One region of the Microbaculum mangrovi genome, then DNA from elsewhere that is predicted to be linked to it. Evidence: riboswitches for the same ligand, from Rfam matches in the RefSeq annotation. Region 1 holds a riboswitch; the other holds the start of a gene.
The links. Region 1 has a riboswitch for thiamine pyrophosphate ahead of ACSF9G_RS04620 (ABC transporter permease). Riboswitches for the same ligand answer to the same signal wherever they lie in the genome.
Positions count from the first base shown of each region.

Region 1 (11,708 bases):
CGGCCATAACGCAGGTCATACGCTGGTCGTCGACGGCATTACGTACAAGCTGAGCCTGCTGCCGTCCGGCATCGTCCGGCCGGGTAAGCTCTCGGTGATCGGCAATGGCGTCGTGATCGATCCCTGGGCGCTCGCCGACGAGATCGGCCGGCTGGACGAGCAAGGCGTCTCGATAACCGCGGACAACCTGCGGATCGCCGACAACGCCACGCTGATCCTGCCGCTGCACCGCGAGCTCGACGCGATTCGCGAGGAGGCGGCCGGCACGGCCCAGATCGGGACCACCAAGCGCGGCATCGGCCCGGCCTACGAGGACAAGGTGGGTCGCCGCGCGATCCGCGTCTGCGACCTGGCCGAATCGGACAGCCTCGGCGACAAGATCGAGCGGCTCCTGGTTCATCACAACGCCCTGCGCCGCGGCCTCGGCCACCCGGAAGTCGACGCGGCCGCGCTCGAGGCGGAGCTGCGCGAGGTGGCGCCGAAGATCCTGCCCTATTCCTGCTCGGTGTGGTCCCTGCTCGACGGCGAACGCCGTCGCGGCCGGCGCATCCTCTACGAGGGAGCTCAGGGCACGCTGCTGGATGTCGACCACGGCACCTATCCTTACGTGACCTCCTCCAACACCGTCGCCGCGCAGGCGGCGACCGGCTCCGGCACGGGGCCCGGCGGGCTCGGATATGTGCTCGGCATCACCAAGGCCTACACGACGCGCGTCGGCGGCGGGCCGTTCCCGACGGAGGATTTGGGCGATGACGGCAACCGTCTGGGCGAGCGCGGCCGCGAATTCGGCACCGTGACCGGACGCAAGCGCCGGTGCGGCTGGTTCGATGCGGTGTTGGTGCGCCAGGCGATTCGCACCGGTGGCATCGACGGTATCGCCCTGACCAAGCTCGACGTTCTCGACGGTTTCGACGAACTCAAGATTTGCACCGAGTACCGCCTCGACGGGGCGCGGACGGACCATCTTCCCGCCTCCCGCGACGCCCAGGCCTCGGTCGAGCCGGTCTACGAAACATTCGAAGGATGGGCCGAAAGCACCGAAGGTGCGCGGTCCTGGGCCGATCTGCCCGCTCAGGCAGTCAAGTACGTGCGGCGCATCGAGGAATTGATCGGAGCGCCCGTCGCCCTGTTATCGACGAGCCCGCGCCGCGAAGACACCATTCTTGTCCACGATCCGTTTCAGGATTAAGCGTAGATACCCCTAGAGTAACGCAGCTCAGATCATGGCAGATTTCGTTTCCGTACTCAGGCGCGCCGTCGCGAACCTCGAGAATAACACCGAAGCCGCGCGGCACGCGATATACGACAAGGCGCGCGCGGCTCTGCGTGCGCAGCTCGAAGCGATCGACCCGCCGCTCGGGCCGGACGACATCGCCCGCCAGATCCAGAGCCTGGACGGGGCCGTCGGCGAACTGGAGGCCGAGTTTGCGCCCCAGCCAACGCCGCTGGAAGCCCACGAGGCGTTCCAGTCCGCGGTTTCGGAGTCCGAATCCCTCGGCGGTGCCGCGTCGACGGCGGCACGCGAGGCGCGCAAGACCCTCGACCGCATCGACGGGGACGGCCGGGACGAGGAAGCCCGCCGCGGCGCCGGACCGGCCGGCAACGCGCCGCCCGAGAGGCGCGAACCGTCCCTGGGCGCCCCCCAGGGCGCACCACGCCCCCCGGCGCCAGTCTCGACGCCCGCCTCGGGCGCCCCGGCGCCGGCTGCCGCCCCTCGCCCTCCCGCGCGGAAGCCGGAGGCGCCGAAACCCGCCTCTCCGGCTGCCGCGGCACCGCCCCGCGCACCAGTGCCTCCCCCGCCCCCGGCCGGAGGCCCCGCCCGACAGCCCGCCGCGCCCCGTCAAGCACCGCCGCCGGCTTCGGGACGGCAGGCCCCGCCCGCCGCCGACCTTTATGACGAGGACGATGATATCGAGCGCGGCGGCTCCGGACGGTTCGTCGCCTGGGGCATCCTGTTGCTGGTCGTCGTCGGGATCGTCGGTGTCGGCTTCTGGCAGCGCGATGCGCTGATGAACATGATGGCCTCGGTGAGCGGCTCGCAGGATACGACCGAGACGGCCGGCAACGGCAAGATCGCCGACCGAGTGCCGGGCAACGGGCAGCCGGCTGCCGAACCCGGAACCGGCCAGCCGGCCGCGGCGCCGGAAGCGCCCGTTCAGCAGCCGCCGTCGGCCGACGCCGAAGGCGCGCGCGTCGCCCAGGCGCTGCTGATAGAGGAGAGCGCCGGCGGCGTGACGCCCGCAAACACGCTCGGCGGCTCGGTCGACTGGACGCTCGTCGACGACACCGAGGCGATCGGCGGCGCGGAGAAGGTCATCCGTGGCGATGTCAATGTCCCCGAGCGGGACCTCAAGGTCACCGTCACGGTCCGGCGCAACAAGGACCAGGCACTGCCGGCAAGCCATCTCATCGAGCTCGTCTTCCAGACCGGCCCGGCCTTCACGCATGAAGGCATCGCCTCGATCCCGGGGCTGATCATGAAGGCTACGCCGCGTTCCACCGGCCAGCCCCTCGTCGGTGCGGTGGTGCCGGTGATGGACAACTACTTCCTCATCGGCCTGTCGCAGACCGAGATCGACCAGGAACGAAACGTGCAGGAAATCACCTCGCGGGACTTCATCGACATACCGGTCAGCTACAAGGATGGCGGGCGCGCGGTGCTGTCGCTGGCCAAGGGCGAGTCCGGCAAGGCGATATTCGAGGAAGCCTTCGCGACGTGGGGCGCGCAGTAGGCCGACCGGTCACTGCGGACAACGAATTTTCCTGGCGGCGGCTTGCCTTGGCCGCGACTCTGCGCCATGTTCCGTGCTGTTCCGAGGGGTGCTCCGCAAGGAGCTGAGATGGTCTCTCCGCCTGCAAGGGTGGTCCGGCCGAACCCTTCGAACCTGATCCGGGTCATACCGGCGAAGGGACTGGAACCTGCTTCCCCTGAGCCCGAATTCCCCGGATCTCCCTGTGTCGCACGAGAGGAGATCCATGATGCGTAAGACCTTTCACCACCCGCCCCCGGCGCCGCCGGGCTGATCCGATGACGCGCCTCCTGCGGGCGGTTGTCGTTGCCGCGCTGATCCTGGGGATCTGGCAGGCATTGGTGACGGCATTCGCCGTGCCCGGCTACATCCTGCCGCCGCCGACCCGGATCGCGGCACAGCTCATGGCCCAGCCCGAGTTTCTCGCTCGCAACGCGGCGGTGACGGCGATCGAAATCGTGATCGGCCTCATCGTCGGCGCCGGGCTGGGCGTCGCCACCGCCCTTGCCGCCAGCCTTTTTCCGGCTGCCGGACGAGTGCTGCTGCCGGTCATGGTGGCGAGCCAGGCCCTGCCCGTCTTCGCCATCGCGCCGCTGCTCGTCATCTGGCTCGGCTTCGGCCTCGCCTCGAAGATCGTCATGGCGACGCTGATCATCTTCTTTCCCGTCGCCTCGGCCTTCCTCGACGGCTTGCGCCGCACCGATCCGGGCCTGCTCGATCTCGCCGCCATCAGCGGCGCCAGCCGTTTCGACACGCTGCGGCTGATCCGCCTACCCTCCGCCCTGCCCGGTCTCGCCTCCGGCCTGCGCGTCGCCGCCGCCGTCGCCCCGATCGGCGCCGTGGTCGGCGAGTGGGTCGGCGCCTCCGCCGGCCTGGGATTCGTCATGCTGCAGGCCAATGCCCGCATGCAGACCGACATGCTGTTCGCCGCTCTCTTCCTCCTCGGCCTGATGGCGCTCCTCATGCGCGCCCTCGTCGATGCGCTCGCCAGGCGCATGGTGCCGTGGATCGCGGAAACCGAAACCTGATCACACCAACGGAGCCAACAAGACAATGCGTTCCCTGCTTTTTGCCCTCACCCTGCTCGCCGGCCTCGCGCCGCTCGGCGCCTCCGCGGCCGACAAGCTCACCGTGCTGCTCGACTGGTTCGTCAACCCCGACCACGCCCCGCTGATCGTCGCCGCGGAGAAGGGCTACTTCGCCGACCAGGGCCTCGACGTCGAGTTGGTGCCGCCGGCCGACCCCAGCGCGCCGCCGCGCCTCGTCGCCAGCGGCCAGGCCGATATCGCCGTGTCCTATCAGCCCAACCTGCACATGCAGGTGAAGGAGGGCCTGCCGCTCACCCGCATCGGCACGCTGGTCGAGACGCCGCTCAATTCGCTGGTCGTGCTCGAAGACGGACCGATCGCCGATATCGCCGCCCTGAAGGGCAAGACCATCGGCTTCTCGGTCGGCGGCTTCGAGGATGCCCTGCTCGGCGCGATGCTGGAGACGGCGGGACTGACGCTCGACGACGTCAAGCTCGTCAACGTCAACTTCTCGCTGTCGCCGTCCCTGTTCGCCGGCCAGGTCGACGCCGTCATCGGGGCCTTCCGCAATTTCGAGCTGAACCAGATGGACATCGAGGAGCGTCCCGGGCGTGCCTTCTATCCGGAGGAGAATGGCGTCCCGGTCTATGACGAGCTGGTCTTCATCGCCCGCAACGACGCCCTGGACGACGACCGCCTGTCGCGTTTCGTCACGGCGGTCGAACAGGCGACGATCTGGCTGACCAACCACCCCGAGGAAGGCTGGGACCTGTTCGCGGCGAAGTATCCGGAACTGAACGACGAGCTCAACGAGCGCGCCTGGTTCGATACCCTGCCCCGCTTCGCCAAGCGCCCCGCCGCCCTCGATACCGGCCGCTACGCACGCTTCGCCGCATTCATGAAGGACCGCGGCCTGATCGACGAGATCGTTCCGGTCGAGACCTACGCGGTGGAGCTGAACTGAGGCACGGGCCGCAGCCCCCCCCCGAGATGCCCGGGTCATGCCCGGGCATGACGTGCATAACGTCTTCGCCTCTGCGTCATTGCCGGGCGTGACCCGGCAATCTCGGACGTATGGCACGGCCCTTCCGCCCCCTGGCCGCCGACCCGACACATCAGCTTGTCCCGCGGCAGCCTTCAAATCCGCCGCACCCGATGTAGAGTAACGTCTCCCTGGTCGCCCCACCTCAAGGAGAACGCCGTGATCGACCTCTACACTTGGTCCACGCCGAACGGCCGTAAGGTTTCGATCGCTCTGGAAGAGCTCGGTCTGCCCTACAAGGTCCACGAGATCGACATCACCAAGGACCAGCAGTTCGCTCCCGAGTTCCTGAAGATCAGCCCCAACAACAAGATTCCGGCGATCGTCGACAACGACAACAACGGCCTGTCGCTGATGGAATCCGGTGCGATCCTGCTCTATCTCGCCGGGAAGACCGGCAGGCTCATCCCCTCCGGCGATGCCAACTACTGGCACACGGTCGAGTGGCTGATGTGGCAGATGGGCGGATTCGGCCCGATGCTCGGCCAGGCCCACCATTTCCTGCACTTCAACCCGGGCAAGGCCGAATACGCCGAGGAACGCTACGCCAAGGAGGCGTCCCGGCTCTATGGCGTCCTCGACACGCAGCTTCAGGGCAAGGACTTCATCGTCGGCGAGTACTCCATAGCCGATATCGCCACCTGGCCCTGGGCCTCGCGATTCGCGTGGCAGGGCGTCGACATCAACGCCTTTCCGAACGTCCGGGCCTGGTACCTGCGCATCGCCGAACGGCCCGCCGTGCAGAAGGGCTACGATACCCCTGTCCGCGGCCAGCCGATCCCGATGCCGTGAGCGCCCTTTACCATCGCGCCATCCGCGCGCCTGTGTCGCAAGCACGTCGCCGAGAACCACGCTAGATTGCCACCGTCATGAAGTTTCAAGGCGTCATTCGCAGCCTGATTCTGGAACGCCGGCCCTTCGCGGTGCTGGCGATCCTCGCTGCGTTGCTGCCCTATATCCTCTCCGGTACCGGACTTCACGGCGCCCCCGCCGGCTTTCGGCTGACCGACGGCACGCTCGTCATCTGCACCGCCGACGGTTTCGTCCGCGTCGCCGACGATGCGGGTGGCGACCGTCACGACGTCAACGACTGCTGCAAGTCCGGCTGCATTCACGCTGTCTCGAAGACCGCCATCGGCCCGGCCGGCATATCCCAACCGGCCCGGTTCGTCGCGGTGCGGACCATCGCCTGGCCGCCACTCGGCGACGGAGCCGATGCGTCCGCGACCGACGTCGCACCGAGTATCCGCGCGCCTCCTGCACGCCCCGCTTGACCGGAATGCCGGGCCCCGCGCCCGGCTTGATCAAGTCGAAATCCGTGGTGGACCGCTTTCCGCCGCACCGTGCCAGGAGACTATCATGCGTATCATCGCAGCAACCTGCCTTGCCCTTTCCCTGCTCGCCGCCCCCGCTATCGCGGGCGACTACACCTCAGGCTCGCTCACCATCGAGAATCCGTGGACCCGGGCCATGCCCCCCGGCGCCAAGGTCGGCGGCGGCTTCATGGTGATCACCAATTCCGGAGACACCGCCGATACCCTGGTGTCCCTGAAGACGCCGCGCGCCGATCGCGGCGAGATTCACGAGATGACCATGACCGAAGGCGTCATGAAGATGCGCGAGCTGGAAGGCGGTCTCGAGATCCCGGCGGGCGGCTCGGTCGAGCTGAAGCCCGGCAGCTACCACGTCATGTTCATGGGCGTGACCGACGGCTTCAAGGAAGGCGAGACGATCGAAGGCACGCTCGTCTTCGAGAGCGCCGGCGAGGTGCCGATCGCATTCACGGTCGGACCGGTCGGGGGCAAGATGGCCCCGATGAAGCACAACTGACCCACACCAACAAACCGCGAAAAGGACGGAAAAGCCGATGCGCGCAATTCGCTGGATCGCCTGGATCCTGGTCGTACTGGTCGCCGGCACCACCGTGGCGGTGCTGGTCAGCGACGATATCCGCGACGCCGTGCTCGGCAAACCGGGCCAGGGAACGGGCATCGCCGAGATCGGCGGCCCGTTCCAGCTCGTCGACCATACCGGCAAGCCGGTGACCGAGAAGGACTTCCTGGGCAAGCCGTCCGCCTTCTTCTTCGGCTTCACCCATTGCCCGGACGTCTGCCCCACGACGCTCTACGAGATGTCGACCTGGCTGGGCGAACTCGGCCCCGACGCCGACAAGCTCAACGTCGCCTTCGTCACCGTCGATCCGGAGCGCGACACGCCGGAGCTGATGAACAACTACCTCTCGGCCTTCGGCGACCGCATAGTCGGCCTGAGCGGCACGCCCGAGCAGGTCTCCCAGATCGTCAAGGAATACAAGGTCTATCGACGCAAGGTCGAACAGGAAGACGGCGAGTACGTCATGGACCACTCGGCGAGCGTCTACCTGATGGACGCCGACGGCAAGTTCGTCGGCACCATCGCCTACGGCGAGGCCGACGATATCGCGCTGGGCAAGCTGAAACGGCTGGTTGCGGGCGGATGAGGCGCTGCCCGCGCTAGCCAAAGTGTCACCGGGCTAGTCAAAGAAATGCGGCGGCGTATCGCGCAACAAACGCCGCAACTCAGCCCCGTGCCCCGGGCCGATCAGTGGGCCGGGCGCCGGGCGACTGCCGTTTCCGGCAGCGCCCGCGCGGTGTCGATCGCTAGAAGGCCAGAACCTTCGCCTGCTTGACGTGGGGCAGCTTCTCGACGGCCGCCAGCACGTCCGGCTGCAGCGGCTCGTCGATCTCGACGAGAGCGATCGCGTCGCCGCCGCGATTCTGGCGTCCGAGATTGAAGGTCGCGATGTTGACCCCGGAATTGCCCAGCACCATTCCGAGCGCGCCGATGAAGCCGGGCGTGTCCTCGTTGGTGATGTAGAGCATGTGCGGGGCGAGCTCCGCCTCCATGTTGATGCCCTTGATCTGGATGAGACGCGGCCGTCCGTCGGAGAACACCGTACCGGCGACCGACCGTTCCTGACGCTCGGTCTGCACGGTGAGGCGCACGTAGTTCTCGTAGGCGCCCTGCTGCTCCCGGCGCACTTCCTCGATCTGGATGCCGCGCTCGCGCGCGACCGCCGGCGCCGACACCATGTTGACGTCCTCCAGCAGCGGCCGCAGCACGCCTGCGATCGCCGCCGAGCTCAGGGCCTTCGTGTTCATCTCGGCGACCTCGCCGGCATATTCGAGACGCAGGCCCTTGATGCCCGTCTCGGTGAGCTGGCCCGCGAACGAGCCGAGCTGCTCGGCAAGCGACACGAACGGCTTCAGCCGCGGCGCTTCCTCGGCGCTGATCGAGGGCATGTTGAGCGCGTTGGTGACGGCACCGGTCAGCAGATAGTCGGCCATCTGCTCGGCGACCTGCAGGGCGACGTTCTCCTGCGCCTCTGTCGTGGCGGCGCCCAGATGCGGCGTGCAGATGACGTTCGGCGCGCCGAACAGGACGTTCTCCTTGGCCGGCTCCACAGCGAACACGTCGAAGGCGGCACCGGCGACATGGCCGGACTCGAGGGACTCGCGCAGCGCCTCCTCGTCGACGAGCCCGCCGCGGGCGCAATTGACGATGCGTACGCCCTTCTTGGTCTTGGCCAGCGCCTCACGCGACAGGATGTTGCGGGTCTTATCGGTCAGCGGCACATGCAGGGTGATGAAGTCGGCCCGGCGCAGGAGCTCGTCGAGATCGACCTTCTCGACGCCGAGATCCGTCGCCCGCTCTTCCGACAGGAACGGATCGTAGGCGATGACCTTCATCCGCAGTCCCTGCGCCCGGTCCGCGGCGATCGAACCGATGTTGCCGCAGCCGATGACGCCGAGCACCTTCGCCGTCACCTCGACGCCCATGAAGCGGTTCTTCTCCCACTTGCCGGCCTGCGTCGAGACGTCGGCCGACGGGATCTGGCGGGCCAGCGACAGCATCAGCGCGATCGCGTGTTCGGCCGTGGTGATCGAATTGCCGAACGGCGTGTTCATCACGATGACGCCGCGCTTGGTGGCGGCGGGCACGTCGATGTTGTCGACGCCGATGCCGGCGCGCCCGATCACCTTCAGCTTGTCCGCGCCGGCGATGACCTTTTCGGTCACCTTCGACGCCGAGCGCACGGCCAGCCCGTCATAATCGCCGATCCGCGCGGCGAAGGCTTCCTTGTCGGCGCCGAGATCGGGCTCGTAGTCGACCTCGATGCCGCGGTCCTTGAAGATCTGAACCGCCGCGGTCGACAGCTTGTCGGAAATGAGTACGCGAGGTGCCATGGTGTCTGGTCCTTGTCTCTGAGCCGGCTCCACGTCACGCCGGGCCCGGGCCGGGCATCGCGCGGAGGGAAATTCGGGAGGAGATTGCCGGGCCGGGCCCGGCAATGATGTGGTCCGTCGCGCGCGGCAATCAGGCCGCGCGGGCGAGCTCGGCCTTGGCGCACGCGTAGGCCCAGTCGAGCCAGGGCGTCAGCGCCTGGACGTCGGAGGCCTCGATCGTCGCGCCGCACCAGATCCGCAGACCTGGAGGCGCATCGCGGTAGTAGGCGATGTCGTAGGCGACGCCTTCCTTGTCGAGCATCGCGGCCACCGACTTGGCGAAGGCGGCCTGATCCTCGACCGGCCTGGCGGCGATGTCGGGATCGGTGAACGACAGGCATACCGAGGTGTTCGACCGGGTCTCCGGCGCCGTTGCCAGGAAGTCGATCCACGGCGTCGTCTCGACCCAGTCCGCGATCGCCGCCGTGTTCGCGTCGGCGCGCGCGACGAGGCCGTCGAGACCGCCGGCGGAGCGTGCCCATTCGAGCGCGTCGATATAATCCTCGACGCAGAGCATCGACGGCGTGTTGATGGTCTCGCCCTTGAAGATGCCCTCGTTGAGCTTGCCGGACTTGGTCATCCGGAAGATCTTCGGCAGCGGCCAGGACGGGGTGTACGTCTCCAGGCGCTCGACCGCGCGCGGGCTGAGGATCAGCATGCCGTGCGCCGCCTCTCCGCCAAGCACCTTCTGCCAGGAGTAGGTGACGACGTCGAGCTTGTCCCAGTCGAGCCGCTGGGCGAACACCGCCGACGTCGCGTCGCAGATGGTCAGGCCCTCGCGGTCGGCGGGGATCCAGTCGGCGTTCGGCACACGCACGCCGGAGGTCGTGCCGTTCCAGGTGAACACCACGTCGCGGGAGAAATCGACGGCCGACAAATCCGGCAGCTCGCCGTAGCCAGCCTTGGTGATCTTCGCGTCGTTGAGCTTGAGCTGCTTGACGACATCGGTCACCCAGCCCTCGCCGAAGCTTTCCCAGGCGAGCATCTCGACGCCGCGGGCGCCGAGCATCGACCACAGCGCCATCTCGACGGCGCCGGTATCCGACGCCGGCACGATGCCGATCCGATGGTCTGCGGGAATACCGAGGATTTCGCGGGTCAGGTCGATGGCGCGGGCGAGCCGCTCCTTACCCGGTTTGGACCGGTGCGAACGGCCGACGAGCGCGTCGGAAAGCGCTTCCAGCGACCAGTTCGGCCGCTTGGCGCAAGGTCCAGAGGAAAAATTGGGATTTTCCGGCCGAGTGGCCGGTTTCGTAGTCGTGGTCATGTGCCTCTACCCTTCCAGATAGGTGCCCCTCGTTGGGGAGGGGTGTCCCGCGGATGGGGGTAGTCCCGATCGCGCCCGCTGTCAAATGAATTGAAAGCGACAGCCGGTTGCCGGCCTGCGACACAAAGCGCGACGGGTATTGAGAGGCGCAACGAAAAGCGGCGGGCCTCGGCCCGCCGCAGTGTTGGAAATCCCAGCAGGACCGCCGCTTGGCGATCCCGGCTTTGGGTCGATCAGTCGATCAGGAACCGCGCGCCGATGCGGAATTCGTGGGCGGCGATATCGGTGACCTCGATGTGGTTGCCCCACTGGTCGTTGGTATCCACGTCGCCCAGCGACACGTAGCGATAGTTCATGTCGACCAGCCAGTTCTCGGTCACCGCGTAGCTGGCGCCACCCGTGAGAGACCAGGCGAAGTTCCAGGAGTTGGCATCCGAGCCGAGCGACTGCAGGCCCGCCGGATTGAGCGGCGGATTGGTGTGACGGTAGTCCTTCAGGCGAACATTCGCCGTACCGATGCCGCCGCCGACGTAAGGCGTCAGCCCCCCCCAGGTGCCCAGGTCGACATAGACGTTCGCCAGTATAGTCCAGGCGGAGATCCGGCCGGTCGCGTTCGAATAGGCCGATCCGCACGCAACGAACGGACAGGGCACGCTGCCGGTGAAGTCCGCCGGCGCCTCGTAGTCGACCGTGATGTCGGAGCGGAACCACGGATTGAACTGGTAGCCAACACCGCCGCCGATCAGGAAGGCGTTGTCGATCGATTCGTCGACATCCTGAAAGACGAAGTTGCCGGGAATCAGGGTGTAGGTGGCGTCCGGCGAGCTGTAGACCTTGTAGCCGATGTCGCCGCGCAGATACCACGTAGAGCCGATCTCGACTGGCAGGATCGGCTCCAGGAAGGCGTCCGAGTAGTCCGCGGCGTGTGCGCCGCCCGCGCTCAGGGCCACCGTGACCCCTGCTGCCGCGATGAATTTCTTGAGGCTGCCCATGGCCTGACTCCGTAAATCTTAGCGCGACCCGAAGACGCCGGCGACCGCGCGGTTACGTTCGAGATGTACTATGCCGGCAAAATCGTTAAGACGGGCTTAACCACGTTCCTTAACTACGTTTGTTAAGGCGCTGAATTCTTACCGAACTCTTAATTTTACCCGCACCGACGCCGCGACGACTTCCCACCCGTCGCGGCGCGCCGCGACGGCCGTGTGTCCCGGCAAAAAGAGGAAGAGCGGCGGACCACCGGTCCGCCGCCCTTGATGACTGCTTGAGATCAGCCTGACGGTAGTCCGCCCTTGCAGGGCGCCCTACTGAAAGGCGTAGCGCACGCCCAGATGGACGTCATGCGACGTCAGGCTG
Region 1 is NZ_JBPODT010000001.1:958,383-970,090, forward strand. Features, by position in the region: gene ACSF9G_RS04610 (adenylosuccinate synthase) at 1-1,189, shown strand, start outside; gene ACSF9G_RS04615 (hypothetical protein) at 1,224-2,732, shown strand; TPP riboswitch at 2,807-2,930, shown strand; gene ACSF9G_RS04620 (ABC transporter permease) at 3,029-3,778, shown strand; gene ACSF9G_RS04625 (ABC transporter substrate-binding protein) at 3,804-4,742, shown strand; gene ACSF9G_RS04630 (glutathione S-transferase family protein) at 4,980-5,612, shown strand; gene ACSF9G_RS04635 (hypothetical protein) at 5,690-6,094, shown strand; gene ACSF9G_RS04640 (copper chaperone PCu(A)C) at 6,180-6,650, shown strand; gene ACSF9G_RS04645 (SCO family protein) at 6,688-7,299, shown strand; gene serA (phosphoglycerate dehydrogenase) at 7,460-9,046, opposite strand; gene ACSF9G_RS04655 (phosphoserine transaminase) at 9,177-10,352, opposite strand; gene ACSF9G_RS04660 (outer membrane protein) at 10,586-11,344, opposite strand; gene ACSF9G_RS04665 (outer membrane protein) at 11,657-11,708, opposite strand, start outside.

Region 2 (11,708 bases), 370 kb from region 1:
GCGCGAGCGCGTGGAACACCATCCGCCCGCCCACGCCGGCGAGCAGGCCGAACGCGATCCAGTGATCGATGGCGCTGATGTATCGGTGGGCGACCAGGCCGAGGCCCCAGCCGATCAGCGGCGCGACCGCTTCCACGCCGCCGAAGATCGCGCTGGTGCGCAGAACGCGCGTCCAGCCGGACCGGGCGCCCGGCAACGCGCCCGGCGTCGCCCCCTGCCCGAGGCTCGCGACGAAGGCGTCGATGGACATCCCGATGGCGAGTATGCCGATGGAGATCGGGGACATGGAAGGCTCCGGACGGTGGTGGAAGGCTGGCGGCGGGAACTGCCCCCGCCGACATAGGGAAATTCTCAAAAACGTCAACAAAAACAATGCGCTAGCTATTGATACTTATTATCATTCAAACGGCGACCGCCGATCGGAACCGCGCCATCGGGATCGCGGCACGTCCCGCCGCTTGCGCACCGTCGCTCCGGTGCTACTGTTTAACCGATTGAATAACGCCGGGCGGCGCTTTCCCGACCGTCGTCGCGGCGATGGCCGCGTCCATCCGGCGGACCGATGGGAGGGCGACGATGAAGGCGCATCTGGTCGGCAGCGGCATCGCCTCGCTCGCCGCGGCCGCCTATCTCATCAAGGACGGCGGCTGCCTCGCCAACAACATCACCGTCTACGAAGCGGGCCCGTCGCTGGGCGGCGCAATGGCGATGTCCGGCGGGCCGGACACGGGCTACGTGCTGCCGACCGGCCGCGTCTTCGAACGGGAATACCGCTGCGCCTTCGAGCTGTTCTCCCTCGTCCCCTCCGCCAGCGACCCGCAGCGGTCCATCCAGGACGAGATCCTGGAGTTCAACGAACGCTACGGATACGACGACCGCCTGCGCATCGTCGACCGCGACGGGGCCGTCGTTCATTCCGACCGCTTCGGCCTCAGCGTCCGCAACCGGGCCGACATGCTCAAGCTCGCACTGACGCCCGAGCCGTTCCTGGACGGCAAGTCGGTCTCTGATTTCTTCACCGACGACTTCTTCGAGACCGAGTTCTGGATCCTCTGGACCACCCTGATGAACGCGCTGCCGCAGCACAGCGCTATCGAGTTCAGACGGTTCATGTACCGGTTCCTGCACATCCTGCCGGAACTGTCGACGATGAAGACGATCCTGCGGACGCGGTACAACCAGTACGACGCGATCATAGGTCCGATCACCGACTGGCTGCGGAAGCAGGGCGTGACCTTTCTCACCGGCGCGACGGTGACGGACGTCGAGTTCAAGTCGTCGCCGGCCGAGATCACCGCCAACTGGCTGGAATACCGCTACGACGGCAAGGATCTGAAGGTCGAGATCGGCGAGCAGGACGTGGTCCTGGTGACCAACGGCTCCCAGGTCTCCGACATGGCCGTCGGCTCCATGTCGCGACCGCCCGAACTGGCGCTCGCCGACAACTACTGGGCGCTGTGGAAACGGCTGGCGCTCGGCCGACCGGAGTTCGGCCGGCCGCAGACCTTCTTCGGCGCCGCGCACGTGCCCGACACCAAGTGGTTCACCTACACGGTCACCACCAGGGACGCGACGTTCTTCGAGCTGATGACGGCGCTGACCGGCAGCGAGCCCGGGCGCGGCGGCCTGCTGACGTTCAAGGACTCCAACTGGCTGATCACGGTGGCGATCTTCCACCAGCCCGAATTCCTGAACCAGCCCGCCGACGTCATGGCCTGGTGGGGCTACGCGCTCTACCCGGACAGGGTCGGCAATTTCGTCGAGAAGCCGATGACGGCCTGCAACGGCGCGGAGATCCTGGAGGAGACGCTTCGCCACGCCGGCTTCGGCGATCACGTCGAGACGATCGTCGGCACCTCGACCTGCATTCCCTGCCTCCTGCCCTACGCCGGCAGCGTCTGGATGGCGCGCACGCATGGCGACCGGCCGGCGGTCGTTCCAGAGGGATCGACGAATTTCGGCTTCATCGGGCAGTTCTGCGAGATCCCCGACGAGGCCGCCTTCACCATGGAATACGCGGTACGCTCCGCCAGGCTCGCGGTCGCGACCCTGCTGCGTCTCGACGACAGGCCGCCGCCGATCTACCAGGCCCATCACGACCCGGCCGTGCTCGAACGGGTGATCGGCGTTCTGTCCTGACGCCGCCTGTACCGGCAGCGAAAAGCACATTTTCCGACGCAAGGGCACGTTAGCGGGCCGGAACGCCGACCTGCTGCTTGCGGCGGGCGGGCCGATCACCGATGATCCGGCCCGATTTTCACAAAAGACCACGTCTTAAGAGGAATACACCTATGAAACTCGTCCGCTTCGGCCCCTCGGGCAGCGAAAAGCCCGGTATCGTCGCCGCCGACGGCTCGATCCGCGACCTGTCTTCGGTGGTCGACGACATTTCCGGCGCCGTGCTGTCGCCGGCCGGGCTCGACCGCCTGCGCGCTGTCGACCCGACGACGCTGCCCGCCGCGCCCGCCGGCGCGCGCTTCGGTTCCTGCGTGCCGATGCCCCACAACTTCCTCGCCGTCGGCCTGAACTATGCCGACCATGCCGCCGAATCCGGCATGCCGATCCCCAAGGAACCGATCCTGTTCAACAAGGCGCCGACCTCGATCTGCGGCCCCGACGACGACGTCGTGCTGCTGAAGGATTCGGCCAAGTCGGACTGGGAGGTCGAGCTCGCCTTCGTCATCGGCACCGAGGCCTTCAACGTGCCGGCCGAGAAGGCGCTCGACCACGTCGCCGGCTACTGCATCTGCAACGACGTCTCCGAACGCTTCTGGCAGCTCGAGAGCACCGGCCAGTGGGTCAAGGGCAAGAGCGGCCCGACCTACGGTCCGGTCGGCCCCTGGCTGGTGACCGGCGACGAGATCGCCGACCCGCAGGCGCTGGCGATGACCCTCGACCTCAACGGCAATCGCATGCAGACCGGCTCGACCGAGACCATGATCTTCGGCGTCGTCGAGCTGATCGCCTACATTTCGCGCTTCATGAAGCTGGTGCCCGGCGACATCGTCACCACCGGCACCCCGCCCGGCGTCGGCATGGGCATGAAGCCGCCGGTCTTCCTGAAGGCCGGCGACGAGATGGTTCTCACCGTCGAGGGCCTCGGCCAGCAGCGCCAGAAGGTTGTTGCCGCCTAACCGACGGCCTCCGGCCCCTCCACGTCATGCCCGGGCTCGACCCGGGCATCTCGTGCCATACGCCCGGGATCGCCGGGTCACGCCCGGCAATGACGAGACGGGGCAGGCCAGCGGCTCCGCCGTGCCGCTTCCGCCGTGCCGCCCAGGAAAGCGGGTCTCCGGGCCCCGCCCCTGGCATTAGTCCGCGGCGCGGGGTGGCGAGCGGGACGTGTCCCCTACGCCACCCGGCCCGTCAGATACGGCCCGGTCGACAGTTCCGACCAACCGCCGAGCTGCGTCACAGCCGACGCATAGGACTCGGCGATCTTCGCGGTCTGCGGCGATTGCGCGGCCAGATCGGCGACGACGGCCGTGGCCGCCTTCTTCGCCGCCTCGATCACCACGGGCGGCCAGCGCGTGAACGTGACGTGGTCGGTCTTGCGCAGTTTCCGGACCGCGGCGCCGTTCATCCAGTCGGCTTCCGCCAGCCCCGCCGACGCCTCCGCCGCGCAGGCCGTGGCGACGATCGCGCGCAGGTCCGGATCGAGCCTATCGAGCGCCGCCGTCGACACCAGCGCCTCGCCCGTGCCGTTCGGCTTGTTGAAGCTCGGCCACAGGTAGTACGGCGCGACCCGGTCGAAGCCGAGCGCGACATCGGAGAACGGGCCGAGGAACTCGACCGCGTCGACGACGCCCGATTCCAGCGCGCCGAAGATCTCGCCGGGCGGGATCGCCACCGCGTTCATCTTCAGTCGCCGGAACACCTCGCCCCCGAGGCCGGCCGACCGGATGTTGAGACCGGCGAGATCGTTGAGCGTCTTCACCGGCCGCTTGAACCAGCCGCCCATCTGGAACCCGGTGTTGCCGGCCATGAACGGCTTAACCCCAAACGGCGCGTAGAGCTCGTCCCACAGCGCCTGCCCGCCGCCATGGTCGACCCAGGCGACGTGCTCCGGCGGCGTCAGGCCGAACGGCACGGTGGTGAAGAACACCGCGCCGGGCACCTTGCCCTGCCAGAAGAACGCGGCGGTGTGGCCCATCTCGGCGACGCCCTGCGACACCGCGTCGAACACGCCGAAGGCCGGCACCAGCTCGCCCGCGGCGAAGAGGTCGACGGTCAGTCGCCCGCCGCTCAGGCTCGCGATCCGCTCGGCAAGGCGCGCCGCGCTGACGCCCGGCCCCGGCAGGTTCGCCGGCCAGGAGGTCGCCATCTTCCATTTGACGAGCCCCTGCGAGAGGGCGGGTGTCGAAAGCGTGACGGCGGCGCCGGCGGTGGCCGCCCCGGCCGCGACCACGCCCGCGGCGCCGAGCGCCTGGCGGCGCGTGAAGGTCTGTTTCGTCATGGTTGCACTCCAGTCCTGGCGCCCCACACGGCATGGAAGTGGTGGACCGGCCCGTGGCCGTGGCCGATGGAAATCCGGTCCGCCGCCTTGAGCGCGTCCGTGAGATAGGCCTTTGCCCCCTCGACGGCGTGTTCCAGCGTCAGACCGCGCGCGAGGCCGGCGGCGATGGCCGACGACAGCGTGCAGCCCGTGCCGTGCGTGTTCTCGGTGGCAATCCGCGGCGCGGCCAGGCGCGTGACGCCCTCGCCCGTCACCAGCAGGTCGACCGACTCCGCGCCGGTGCCGTGCCCGCCCTTCATCAGCACGGCCTTCGGTCCGAGCCCGAGCAGGCGCTCGCCCTGGTCGCGCATCTCATCCTCGGTGGCCGCCTCTTCGCAGTCGAGGAGCCGGGCCGCCTCGGGCAGGTTGGGCGTGATGACGAGCGCCATCGGGATCAGGTCCGCGCGCAGGACGGCGATCGCCTCCTCGCGCAACAGCACGTCGCCGCTCTGGGCAACCATCACCGGATCAAGCACGATGGTCTCGACTTTGTGGGCGGCAAGGCCGTCGGCGACGGCGCGGATCGTGTCGGGCAGGCTCAGCATGCCGATCTTCACCGCGTCGACGGCGAGGTCGGAGAACACCGCGTCGATCTGCGCGCGCACGAACTCCGGCGGCACATCGTGGATGCCCGTCACCCCGCGGGTGTTCTGCGCGGTCAGCGCCGCGATCACCGAGGCGCCGTAGACGCCGAGCGCCGAGAAGGTCTTGAGATCGGCCTGGATGCCGGCGCCGCCGCCGGAATCCGAGCCCGCGATGGTGACCGCGATCGCCGTCATCTGGATTGCCCCGCTGAAACCGCCGTATCGACCGTGGCCCTCAGGGCGCGCGCGGCCGCTTCCGGATCGTCGGCCATGAAGATCGCCGAGATGATAGCCACGCCGTCCGCGCCGGCCCCGATCACCGGGGGAACGCGCTCTTCGGTGATGCCGGCGATGGCGCACACCGGCATGTCGGCCTTGCGGGCGCGCACGCGCGCCACGAGCGCCGTGAGCCCGTCGATGCCGACCGGCGGATCGGGATTGTCCTTGCTCTCGGTCTCGAACACGCCGCCGATGGCGACGTAGTCGATCGCCCCGATCGGCGCGGCGTCGACATGCGCCGCGTTCTTGATCGTCAGCCCGATGATCGCATTGGGGCCGAGCTGGCGGCGGGCATCGCGCGCGTCCATGTCGTCCTGGCCCAGATGCACGCCTTCGGCTTCGGCCGCCAGCGCCACGTCGACCCGGTCGTTGATCAGCAGCGGAACGCCGGTGCCGCGCAGGGCGGCGTGGATCGCCCGCGCCTCGGTCACGAAATCCCGTGTCGATCCGGTCTTGTCGCGAAGCTGGATCAGCGTCGTGCCGCCCCTGGCCGCGGCGGCGGCCAGGCCGGCGAGATCGCGGCCGGCCGCGCGGGCGGGATCGACGAGGCCGTAGAGTCTGAGATCGAGCGGTATCATGAAATCCTCGTAGAAGCGCCGATGTCCTCCGGCGTCAGCCGGTTCAGCGCGTCGATGAACAAAGGTGAGAAGGTGCCCGGTCCGGCCGCATCGGCGCCGGCCCGCTCGGCGGCGGCGGAGACCAAGGCGAGGCAGGCGGCCGCCGCGACGACGGCATCGTGTTCCACGGCGAGGAACCCGGCCATCAGCGCCCCGGTGGCGCAGCCGGTGGCGGTCACCAGCGTCGTCAGCGGATGCCCTCCGGCAACGCGGACCGCCCTGCTCCCGTCGGTGACGTAATCGACGTCGCCCGTGCGCGCGACGGTCGACAGCGACGACAGCGCGTAGGCATCGGCGCTCGCCTCGTCCCCGGCGGTAGCGTCCCCGGCGATATCGTCTGCACCAGTTCCGGTAAGGGCGGCGAGCTCGGGCCGGTTCAGGCGGATTACCGTCGGTTCGGCCGCGGCGAGCCGCCTGGCCAGCGCGAGCCGGACCGGCGACCGCTCGACGAACACCGGATCGAGCACCCATGGCGTGCCGGCCTCCGTCGCCACCTCGACGGCCGCGTCGATCGCCGCCTGGCGCTGCGGGTCGAGCGTACCCAGGTTGACGAGCAGCGCATCGGCGCCGGCGACGAAATCGGGCACCTCTTCCGGGTTCACCGTCATCGAGGGAACGGCGCCGGCGGCGAGCAGCACGTTGGCGGTGAGCGTCACCGCCGCCGCGTTGGTGATGCAATGGACGCGCGGCCGGCGCGCGCGCAGCCGCGAGACAGCGCCGACGATGCCGTTCGGATCGATGGAGAAAGCCGTCATCGCAGGTGTCCCCGAAGCAGGCAACCCTGAAGCAGGCAACCCTGAAGCAGGCGTCCCTGAAACAGGCGTCCCTGAAAGCGCCGCGCGGCAATGACGAATGAGGAGAAAAGATCTGCGTTCGGCTTCATCCCATATCCCTCCGCCGGCATAATCCGGATCAGGTTCAATGGGTTGGCGAACCGCCTCTCAGTCCCCTAGGGACACCCCAATGAGATCGTGCTAGTCACGTAGCGGACATACGGGGCACTTTCAAGAGCCGACATAGGGGCCAGGGCTCGCATCAGGGGCCAACACCAGGGAATACGCATGAGCGGGATCGACTACGAGGCGGAATACAACAACCGGGCACGGGTCCCCGGGCATCCGGCGATCATCGAGGGCTGGGCGGCCGACGCGGCGGCCTTCCGCGAGGCCGCGGCGATGGAGGCCGATTTCGCCTACGGGCCCGCCGCCCGCAACCGCATCGACCTGTTCTTCCCCGCCGACGAAAGCCGGGTCGAGCGCCTGGTGATGTTCATCCATGGCGGCTACTGGCAGGGCCTCGACAAGAGCTTCTTCAGCCACTTGGCCGCCGGCGCCGTCGCCCACGGCGTCGCCGTGGCGGTTCCCGGCTACACCCTGTGTCCGGACGTCGGCATCGGCGACATCGTCGAGGAGATGCGGCTGGCGACCCGCGTGCTGTTCGACCGCTTCCGCGTGCCCGTGGCGGTTTCCGGCCACTCGGCCGGCGGACACCTCGCCGCCGCCCTGCTGGCGACCGACTGGGGCGCCAGCGGGCCGGCCGTGCCCGGCGCCCAGCCGATCTCGGGCCTGTTCGAGCTCGAACCGCTCATCCACACGAATCTGAACGCGGCGCTCCGGCTCGACGCGGCGGAAGCCGCCCGCCAGAGCCCGCTGTTCTGGCCGGCGCCCGCTGGCCGCCGCCTGCACGCCTGGGTCGGCGGCGAGGAAAGCGGCGAGTTCCTGCGCCAGAGCCGGGTGATCGCCGAGGAATGGGCGGCCGCCGGCGTCGAAACCGCCTGGCACGCCGTCGACGGCGCCAACCACTTCACCGTCATCGCCCCGCTCGCCGATCCCGACAGCGCGATGACGCGCGATCTGGTCGACCTGGCCACCCCGGCATAGTCGCGCGGGCTTGCCGCCGGCCCGCGCTTCTGGTCACATCCATCCGACTCATCCGGAGATGCCAATGATCCCCTTCTTCGTCCAGATCAAATGCCACCTCGGCCGTTCCTACGAGGTCGCCAACCAGATCGCCGACGCGGAGATCGCCTCGGAAATCTATTCGACCGCGGGCGACTACGACCTGTTGGTGAAGTTCTATGTCGACGCCGGAACCGACATCGGCCATTTCGTCAACGAAAAGGTCCAGTGCTTCGAAGGCATCCGCGACACCTACACGATCATCACCTTCAAGGCGTTCTGAGGCAGGCTCTAGACCGGCGGCGGTGCAGCCTTGCGTTGGCGCTCCCGCTTGATGCCGAGCTGGTGCTCGCGCCAGATGACGAACAGCCCGGCGCCGATGACGACCGCGGAGCCGACCAGGACGATCGGATAGGGCACCTCGCCGAACACCAGGAAGCCGATCAGCAGCGACCAGATCATCGCGGTGTAGTCGAACGGCGCGATCACCGAGACCGGGGCGTAGCGATAGGCGAGCGTGAGCAGGATCTGGCCGACGCCGCCCACGGTCCCGATCGCCACCAGCAGAAGCGCCGTGCGGCCGTCGGGAACGACCCAGCCGAACGGCAGCGTGAGCAGGGAGAACAGCGTGGCGGTGACGCTGAAGTAGAAGACGATCGCCGCCGTCGTCTCGGTTCCCGTCAGTTGCCGCACCTGGATCATCGCCAGCGCCGTCAGCGCCGCCCCGGCGAACCCGATCACCGCCCCGATCGCCGCGTCGTCGGCGGCCGAGAGCCCGCTGCCGAGATGCGGCGACAGGATCAGGATCACGCCGAGGAAGCCGATCCCGACGGCCGACCAGCGCAACAGCCCGACCGTCTCGCCGAGCATCACGGTGGCCAGCGCCAGCGTCAGCAGCGGCGCCACGAACCAGATCGCGGTCATGTCCGGCAGCGGCAGATAGCTCAGGCCGACGAAATACCCGGCCATCGCGGCCGCCCCGAACGCGCCGCGCAGCATGTGGCCCTTGAACCGGCGCGTCTTGAGCGCAAACGGGAACTCGCGCCGGAACGCCATCCAGACCACCAGCGGCGGCAGCGCGAAGAAGCTGCGCGCGAACATGAGCTCGCCGATCGGAACGGAGGTGGTGAGATATTTCACCATCGCCGCCATGACGACGAGGACCATCGCAGACGCGATGCGAAAGCCGATTCCGATGAGATGTTGCAGGGCGCCCTCCGATCTCCAACGGAGAACCACGAAACGCCGCCCGGCACAATCGCCTAAATCGCAGAGGAGCGTTGCTTCGGCTACCCGGGCGGCAGCTTTCCTGTAGGCTGCGCCACGTCCGTCGCGATTCGCGTCGAACAGACGACACGATGTGTGGAGACCCGACGATGATGGCCCTGCCCTTTCTTGTTCCCTTTCTGGCGCTTCTGGCCGCCTGGCGGGGCTGGCGCGGCGCCGCTACGGGCCTGTGGGCGCTTTCCGTCGTGGTGTTGCTGGTGCTGTTCAGGCTGCACGCTTCCGACGCCATCAACATCGATCTGTGAGGCATCGCGATGACCCCGTCCCTTGCCCGCGCCCTGAACGCGCTCGGTCTGCTCGCGATCTCCGCCGCCCTGCTGATGGCCTTCGCCGATCAGTTCCTGAAACATGACCTGCCCTGCCCCCTGTGCCTGCTGCAGCGCGCCGGCATGGTGATCGCCGGTGTCGGCATCGCCATGAACGTCGCCATCGGCCCGCGCCCGGCGCATTACGCCATGGCGATCATCTCGGCGGTCGTCGGCGCGGCGGTCGCCCTGCGCCAGATCGCCCTGCACGTCGTGCCCGGCACCGGCGGCTATGGCGATCCCTTCCTGGGCCTGCACTTCTACACCTGGGCCTTCGTGGTGTTCGCGCTGATCATCCTCGGATCGGCGGCCATGCTGTTCTTCGAGGGCCAGTTCGAAGCCGAAGCCGAACCTGCGCCCCGCCGCCTCGCCGGCCTGTCACTCGCCGCTTTCGCCCTGTTCGCGCTGCTCGCGCTGGGCAATACGGTCTCGACCGTCGCCGAATGCGAGCTCGGCCCGTGCCCCGACGATCCGACGACCTACCAGCTGTTCGACAAGGCCGCGCCGACGCCGCAGTGACGCCAGAGTGACGCCGGAGTGACGCCGGAGTGACGTCGCGGCGGCTTGCGTCCGGGATCCGGCGTCCCAGATAGTGGGGCTCACCGAACCGCGGACCCCGAGCAATAGCCACCCATGACCGACGCCGACGGACCTGACGCTGCCCTGGACCTGGACCGCCGCACCGGCTGGCCGGACGACCTGCGCCTGCTGATCGCGCGCTATCCGCGCGAGGTCTGGCCGACCCATCCCAATCTTGGTGAGCTATCGAAGTTCTGGCTCGGCCGCCATGACATGTTCCGCGAGCTTAACGGCGCGCTGCTGTCGGCCTCCGACCAGCTCAAGGCCGGCACCGTCCCGGCCGAGGCGTTCCGCCAGTGGTTCCTGCCGCGCATCCGGTTCTTTCTCCAGCAGCTCGAAAGTCATCACATGATCGAGGACCACGAGTACTTCCCGCTGCTGACCCGGACCGAGCCGAGGCTCGCGCGCGGATTCGACATCCTGGAGAACGACCATGAGGCGATCCACGCCGGCCTGCTGGCGCTGCAGGAGGCCGGCGGCGGCCTCGCGCAGGCGCTCGCCGGCCCGCCCGACCGCATCGGCTTCGCCGCCGAGGCGATGTCGGACACGCTGTCGGGTTTCCTGACGCGCCTCCACCGCCACCTCGACGACGAGGAGGACCTGATCATCCCGATCCTGCTCGATCGCGGCGAGATGGCGCTGGGGGGATAGCCCCCTCGCGCTCCGCTCATTCCCGCGAAAGCGGGAATCGCCCTGCCGCTTATCAGGCTCGCCTTTGGCGAACCCGTTTCCCGCCTCCACGAGAACCAGCGGACGCCCCTAGCCCTCGTAGGTCTTGGCGTAGGTATCGCGCAGGACGTTCTTCTGCACCTTGCCCATGGTGTTGCGCGGCAGCGCGTCGACGAAGAACACCCGCTTGGGCAGCTTGTAGGCGGCGAGCCGCTGCTTCAGCTGCGCCTGCACGTGCTCCTCGGCGATCACGGCGCCGCTCTCCAGCACGACGACGGCGGTGACGCCCTCGCCGAAATCGCGGTGCGGCAGGCCGATGACTGCGGATTCGAGGACGCCCTCCATGGCGTCGATCTCGCTCTCGACTTCCTTGGGATAGACGTTGAAGCCGCCCGAGATGATCAGGTCCTTGGCGCGGCCGACGATGTGGACGTAGCCGTCGGCGTCCACCATCGCCACGTCGCCGGTGATGAAGAAGCCGTCGGGGCGGAACTCCGCCTGCGTCTTCTCCGGCATCCGCCAGTAGCCCTTGAAGACGTTCGGTCCCTTCACCTCGATGATACCGATCTCGCCCTGCGGCAAGTCCGCCCCACTGTCCGGATCGACGATGCGCAGGTCCACGCCCGGCAGCGGGAAGCCGACCGTGCCTGCGCGTCGCTCCCCGTCATAGGGGTTCGAGGTGTTCATGTTGGTCTCGGTCATGCCGTAGCGCTCGAGAATGCGGTGGCCGGTGCGCTCCTCGAAGGCGCGGTGCGTCTCCGCCAGGAGCGGCGCCGATCCGGAGGTGAACAGCCGCATGGTCTTCGTGACCTCGCGGGTCAGCCCCGGATGGTCGATGAGGCGCGTGTAGAAGGTCGGCACGCCCATCATCGCGGTCGCCCGCGGCATCAGCGCCAGCACCGTGTCGGCGTCGAACTTCGGCAGGAACAGCATCGTGCCGCCGGCCATCAGCAGCGTGTTGGTGGCCACGAACAGCCCGTGGGTGTGATAGATCG
Region 2 is NZ_JBPODT010000001.1:586,259-597,966, forward strand. Features, by position in the region: gene ACSF9G_RS02785 (manganese efflux pump MntP) at 1-286, opposite strand, end outside; gene ACSF9G_RS02790 (oleate hydratase) at 577-2,139, shown strand; gene ACSF9G_RS02795 (fumarylacetoacetate hydrolase family protein) at 2,292-3,134, shown strand; gene ACSF9G_RS02800 (TRAP transporter substrate-binding protein) at 3,350-4,456, opposite strand; gene thiD (bifunctional hydroxymethylpyrimidine kinase/phosphomethylpyrimidine kinase) at 4,453-5,274, opposite strand; gene thiE (thiamine phosphate synthase) at 5,271-5,936, opposite strand; gene thiM (hydroxyethylthiazole kinase) at 5,933-6,730, opposite strand; TPP riboswitch at 6,847-6,948, opposite strand; gene ACSF9G_RS02820 (alpha/beta hydrolase) at 7,037-7,855, shown strand; gene ACSF9G_RS02825 (Lrp/AsnC ligand binding domain-containing protein) at 7,920-8,156, shown strand; gene ACSF9G_RS02830 (DMT family transporter) at 8,165-9,112, opposite strand; gene ACSF9G_RS02835 (DUF5993 family protein) at 9,250-9,405, shown strand; gene ACSF9G_RS02840 (disulfide bond formation protein B) at 9,415-9,984, shown strand; gene ACSF9G_RS02845 (hemerythrin domain-containing protein) at 10,099-10,695, shown strand; gene ACSF9G_RS02850 (malonate--CoA ligase) at 10,804-11,708, opposite strand, start outside.
Region 2: another riboswitch for thiamine pyrophosphate. It lies ahead of thiM (hydroxyethylthiazole kinase); the one in region 1 lies ahead of ACSF9G_RS04620 (ABC transporter permease).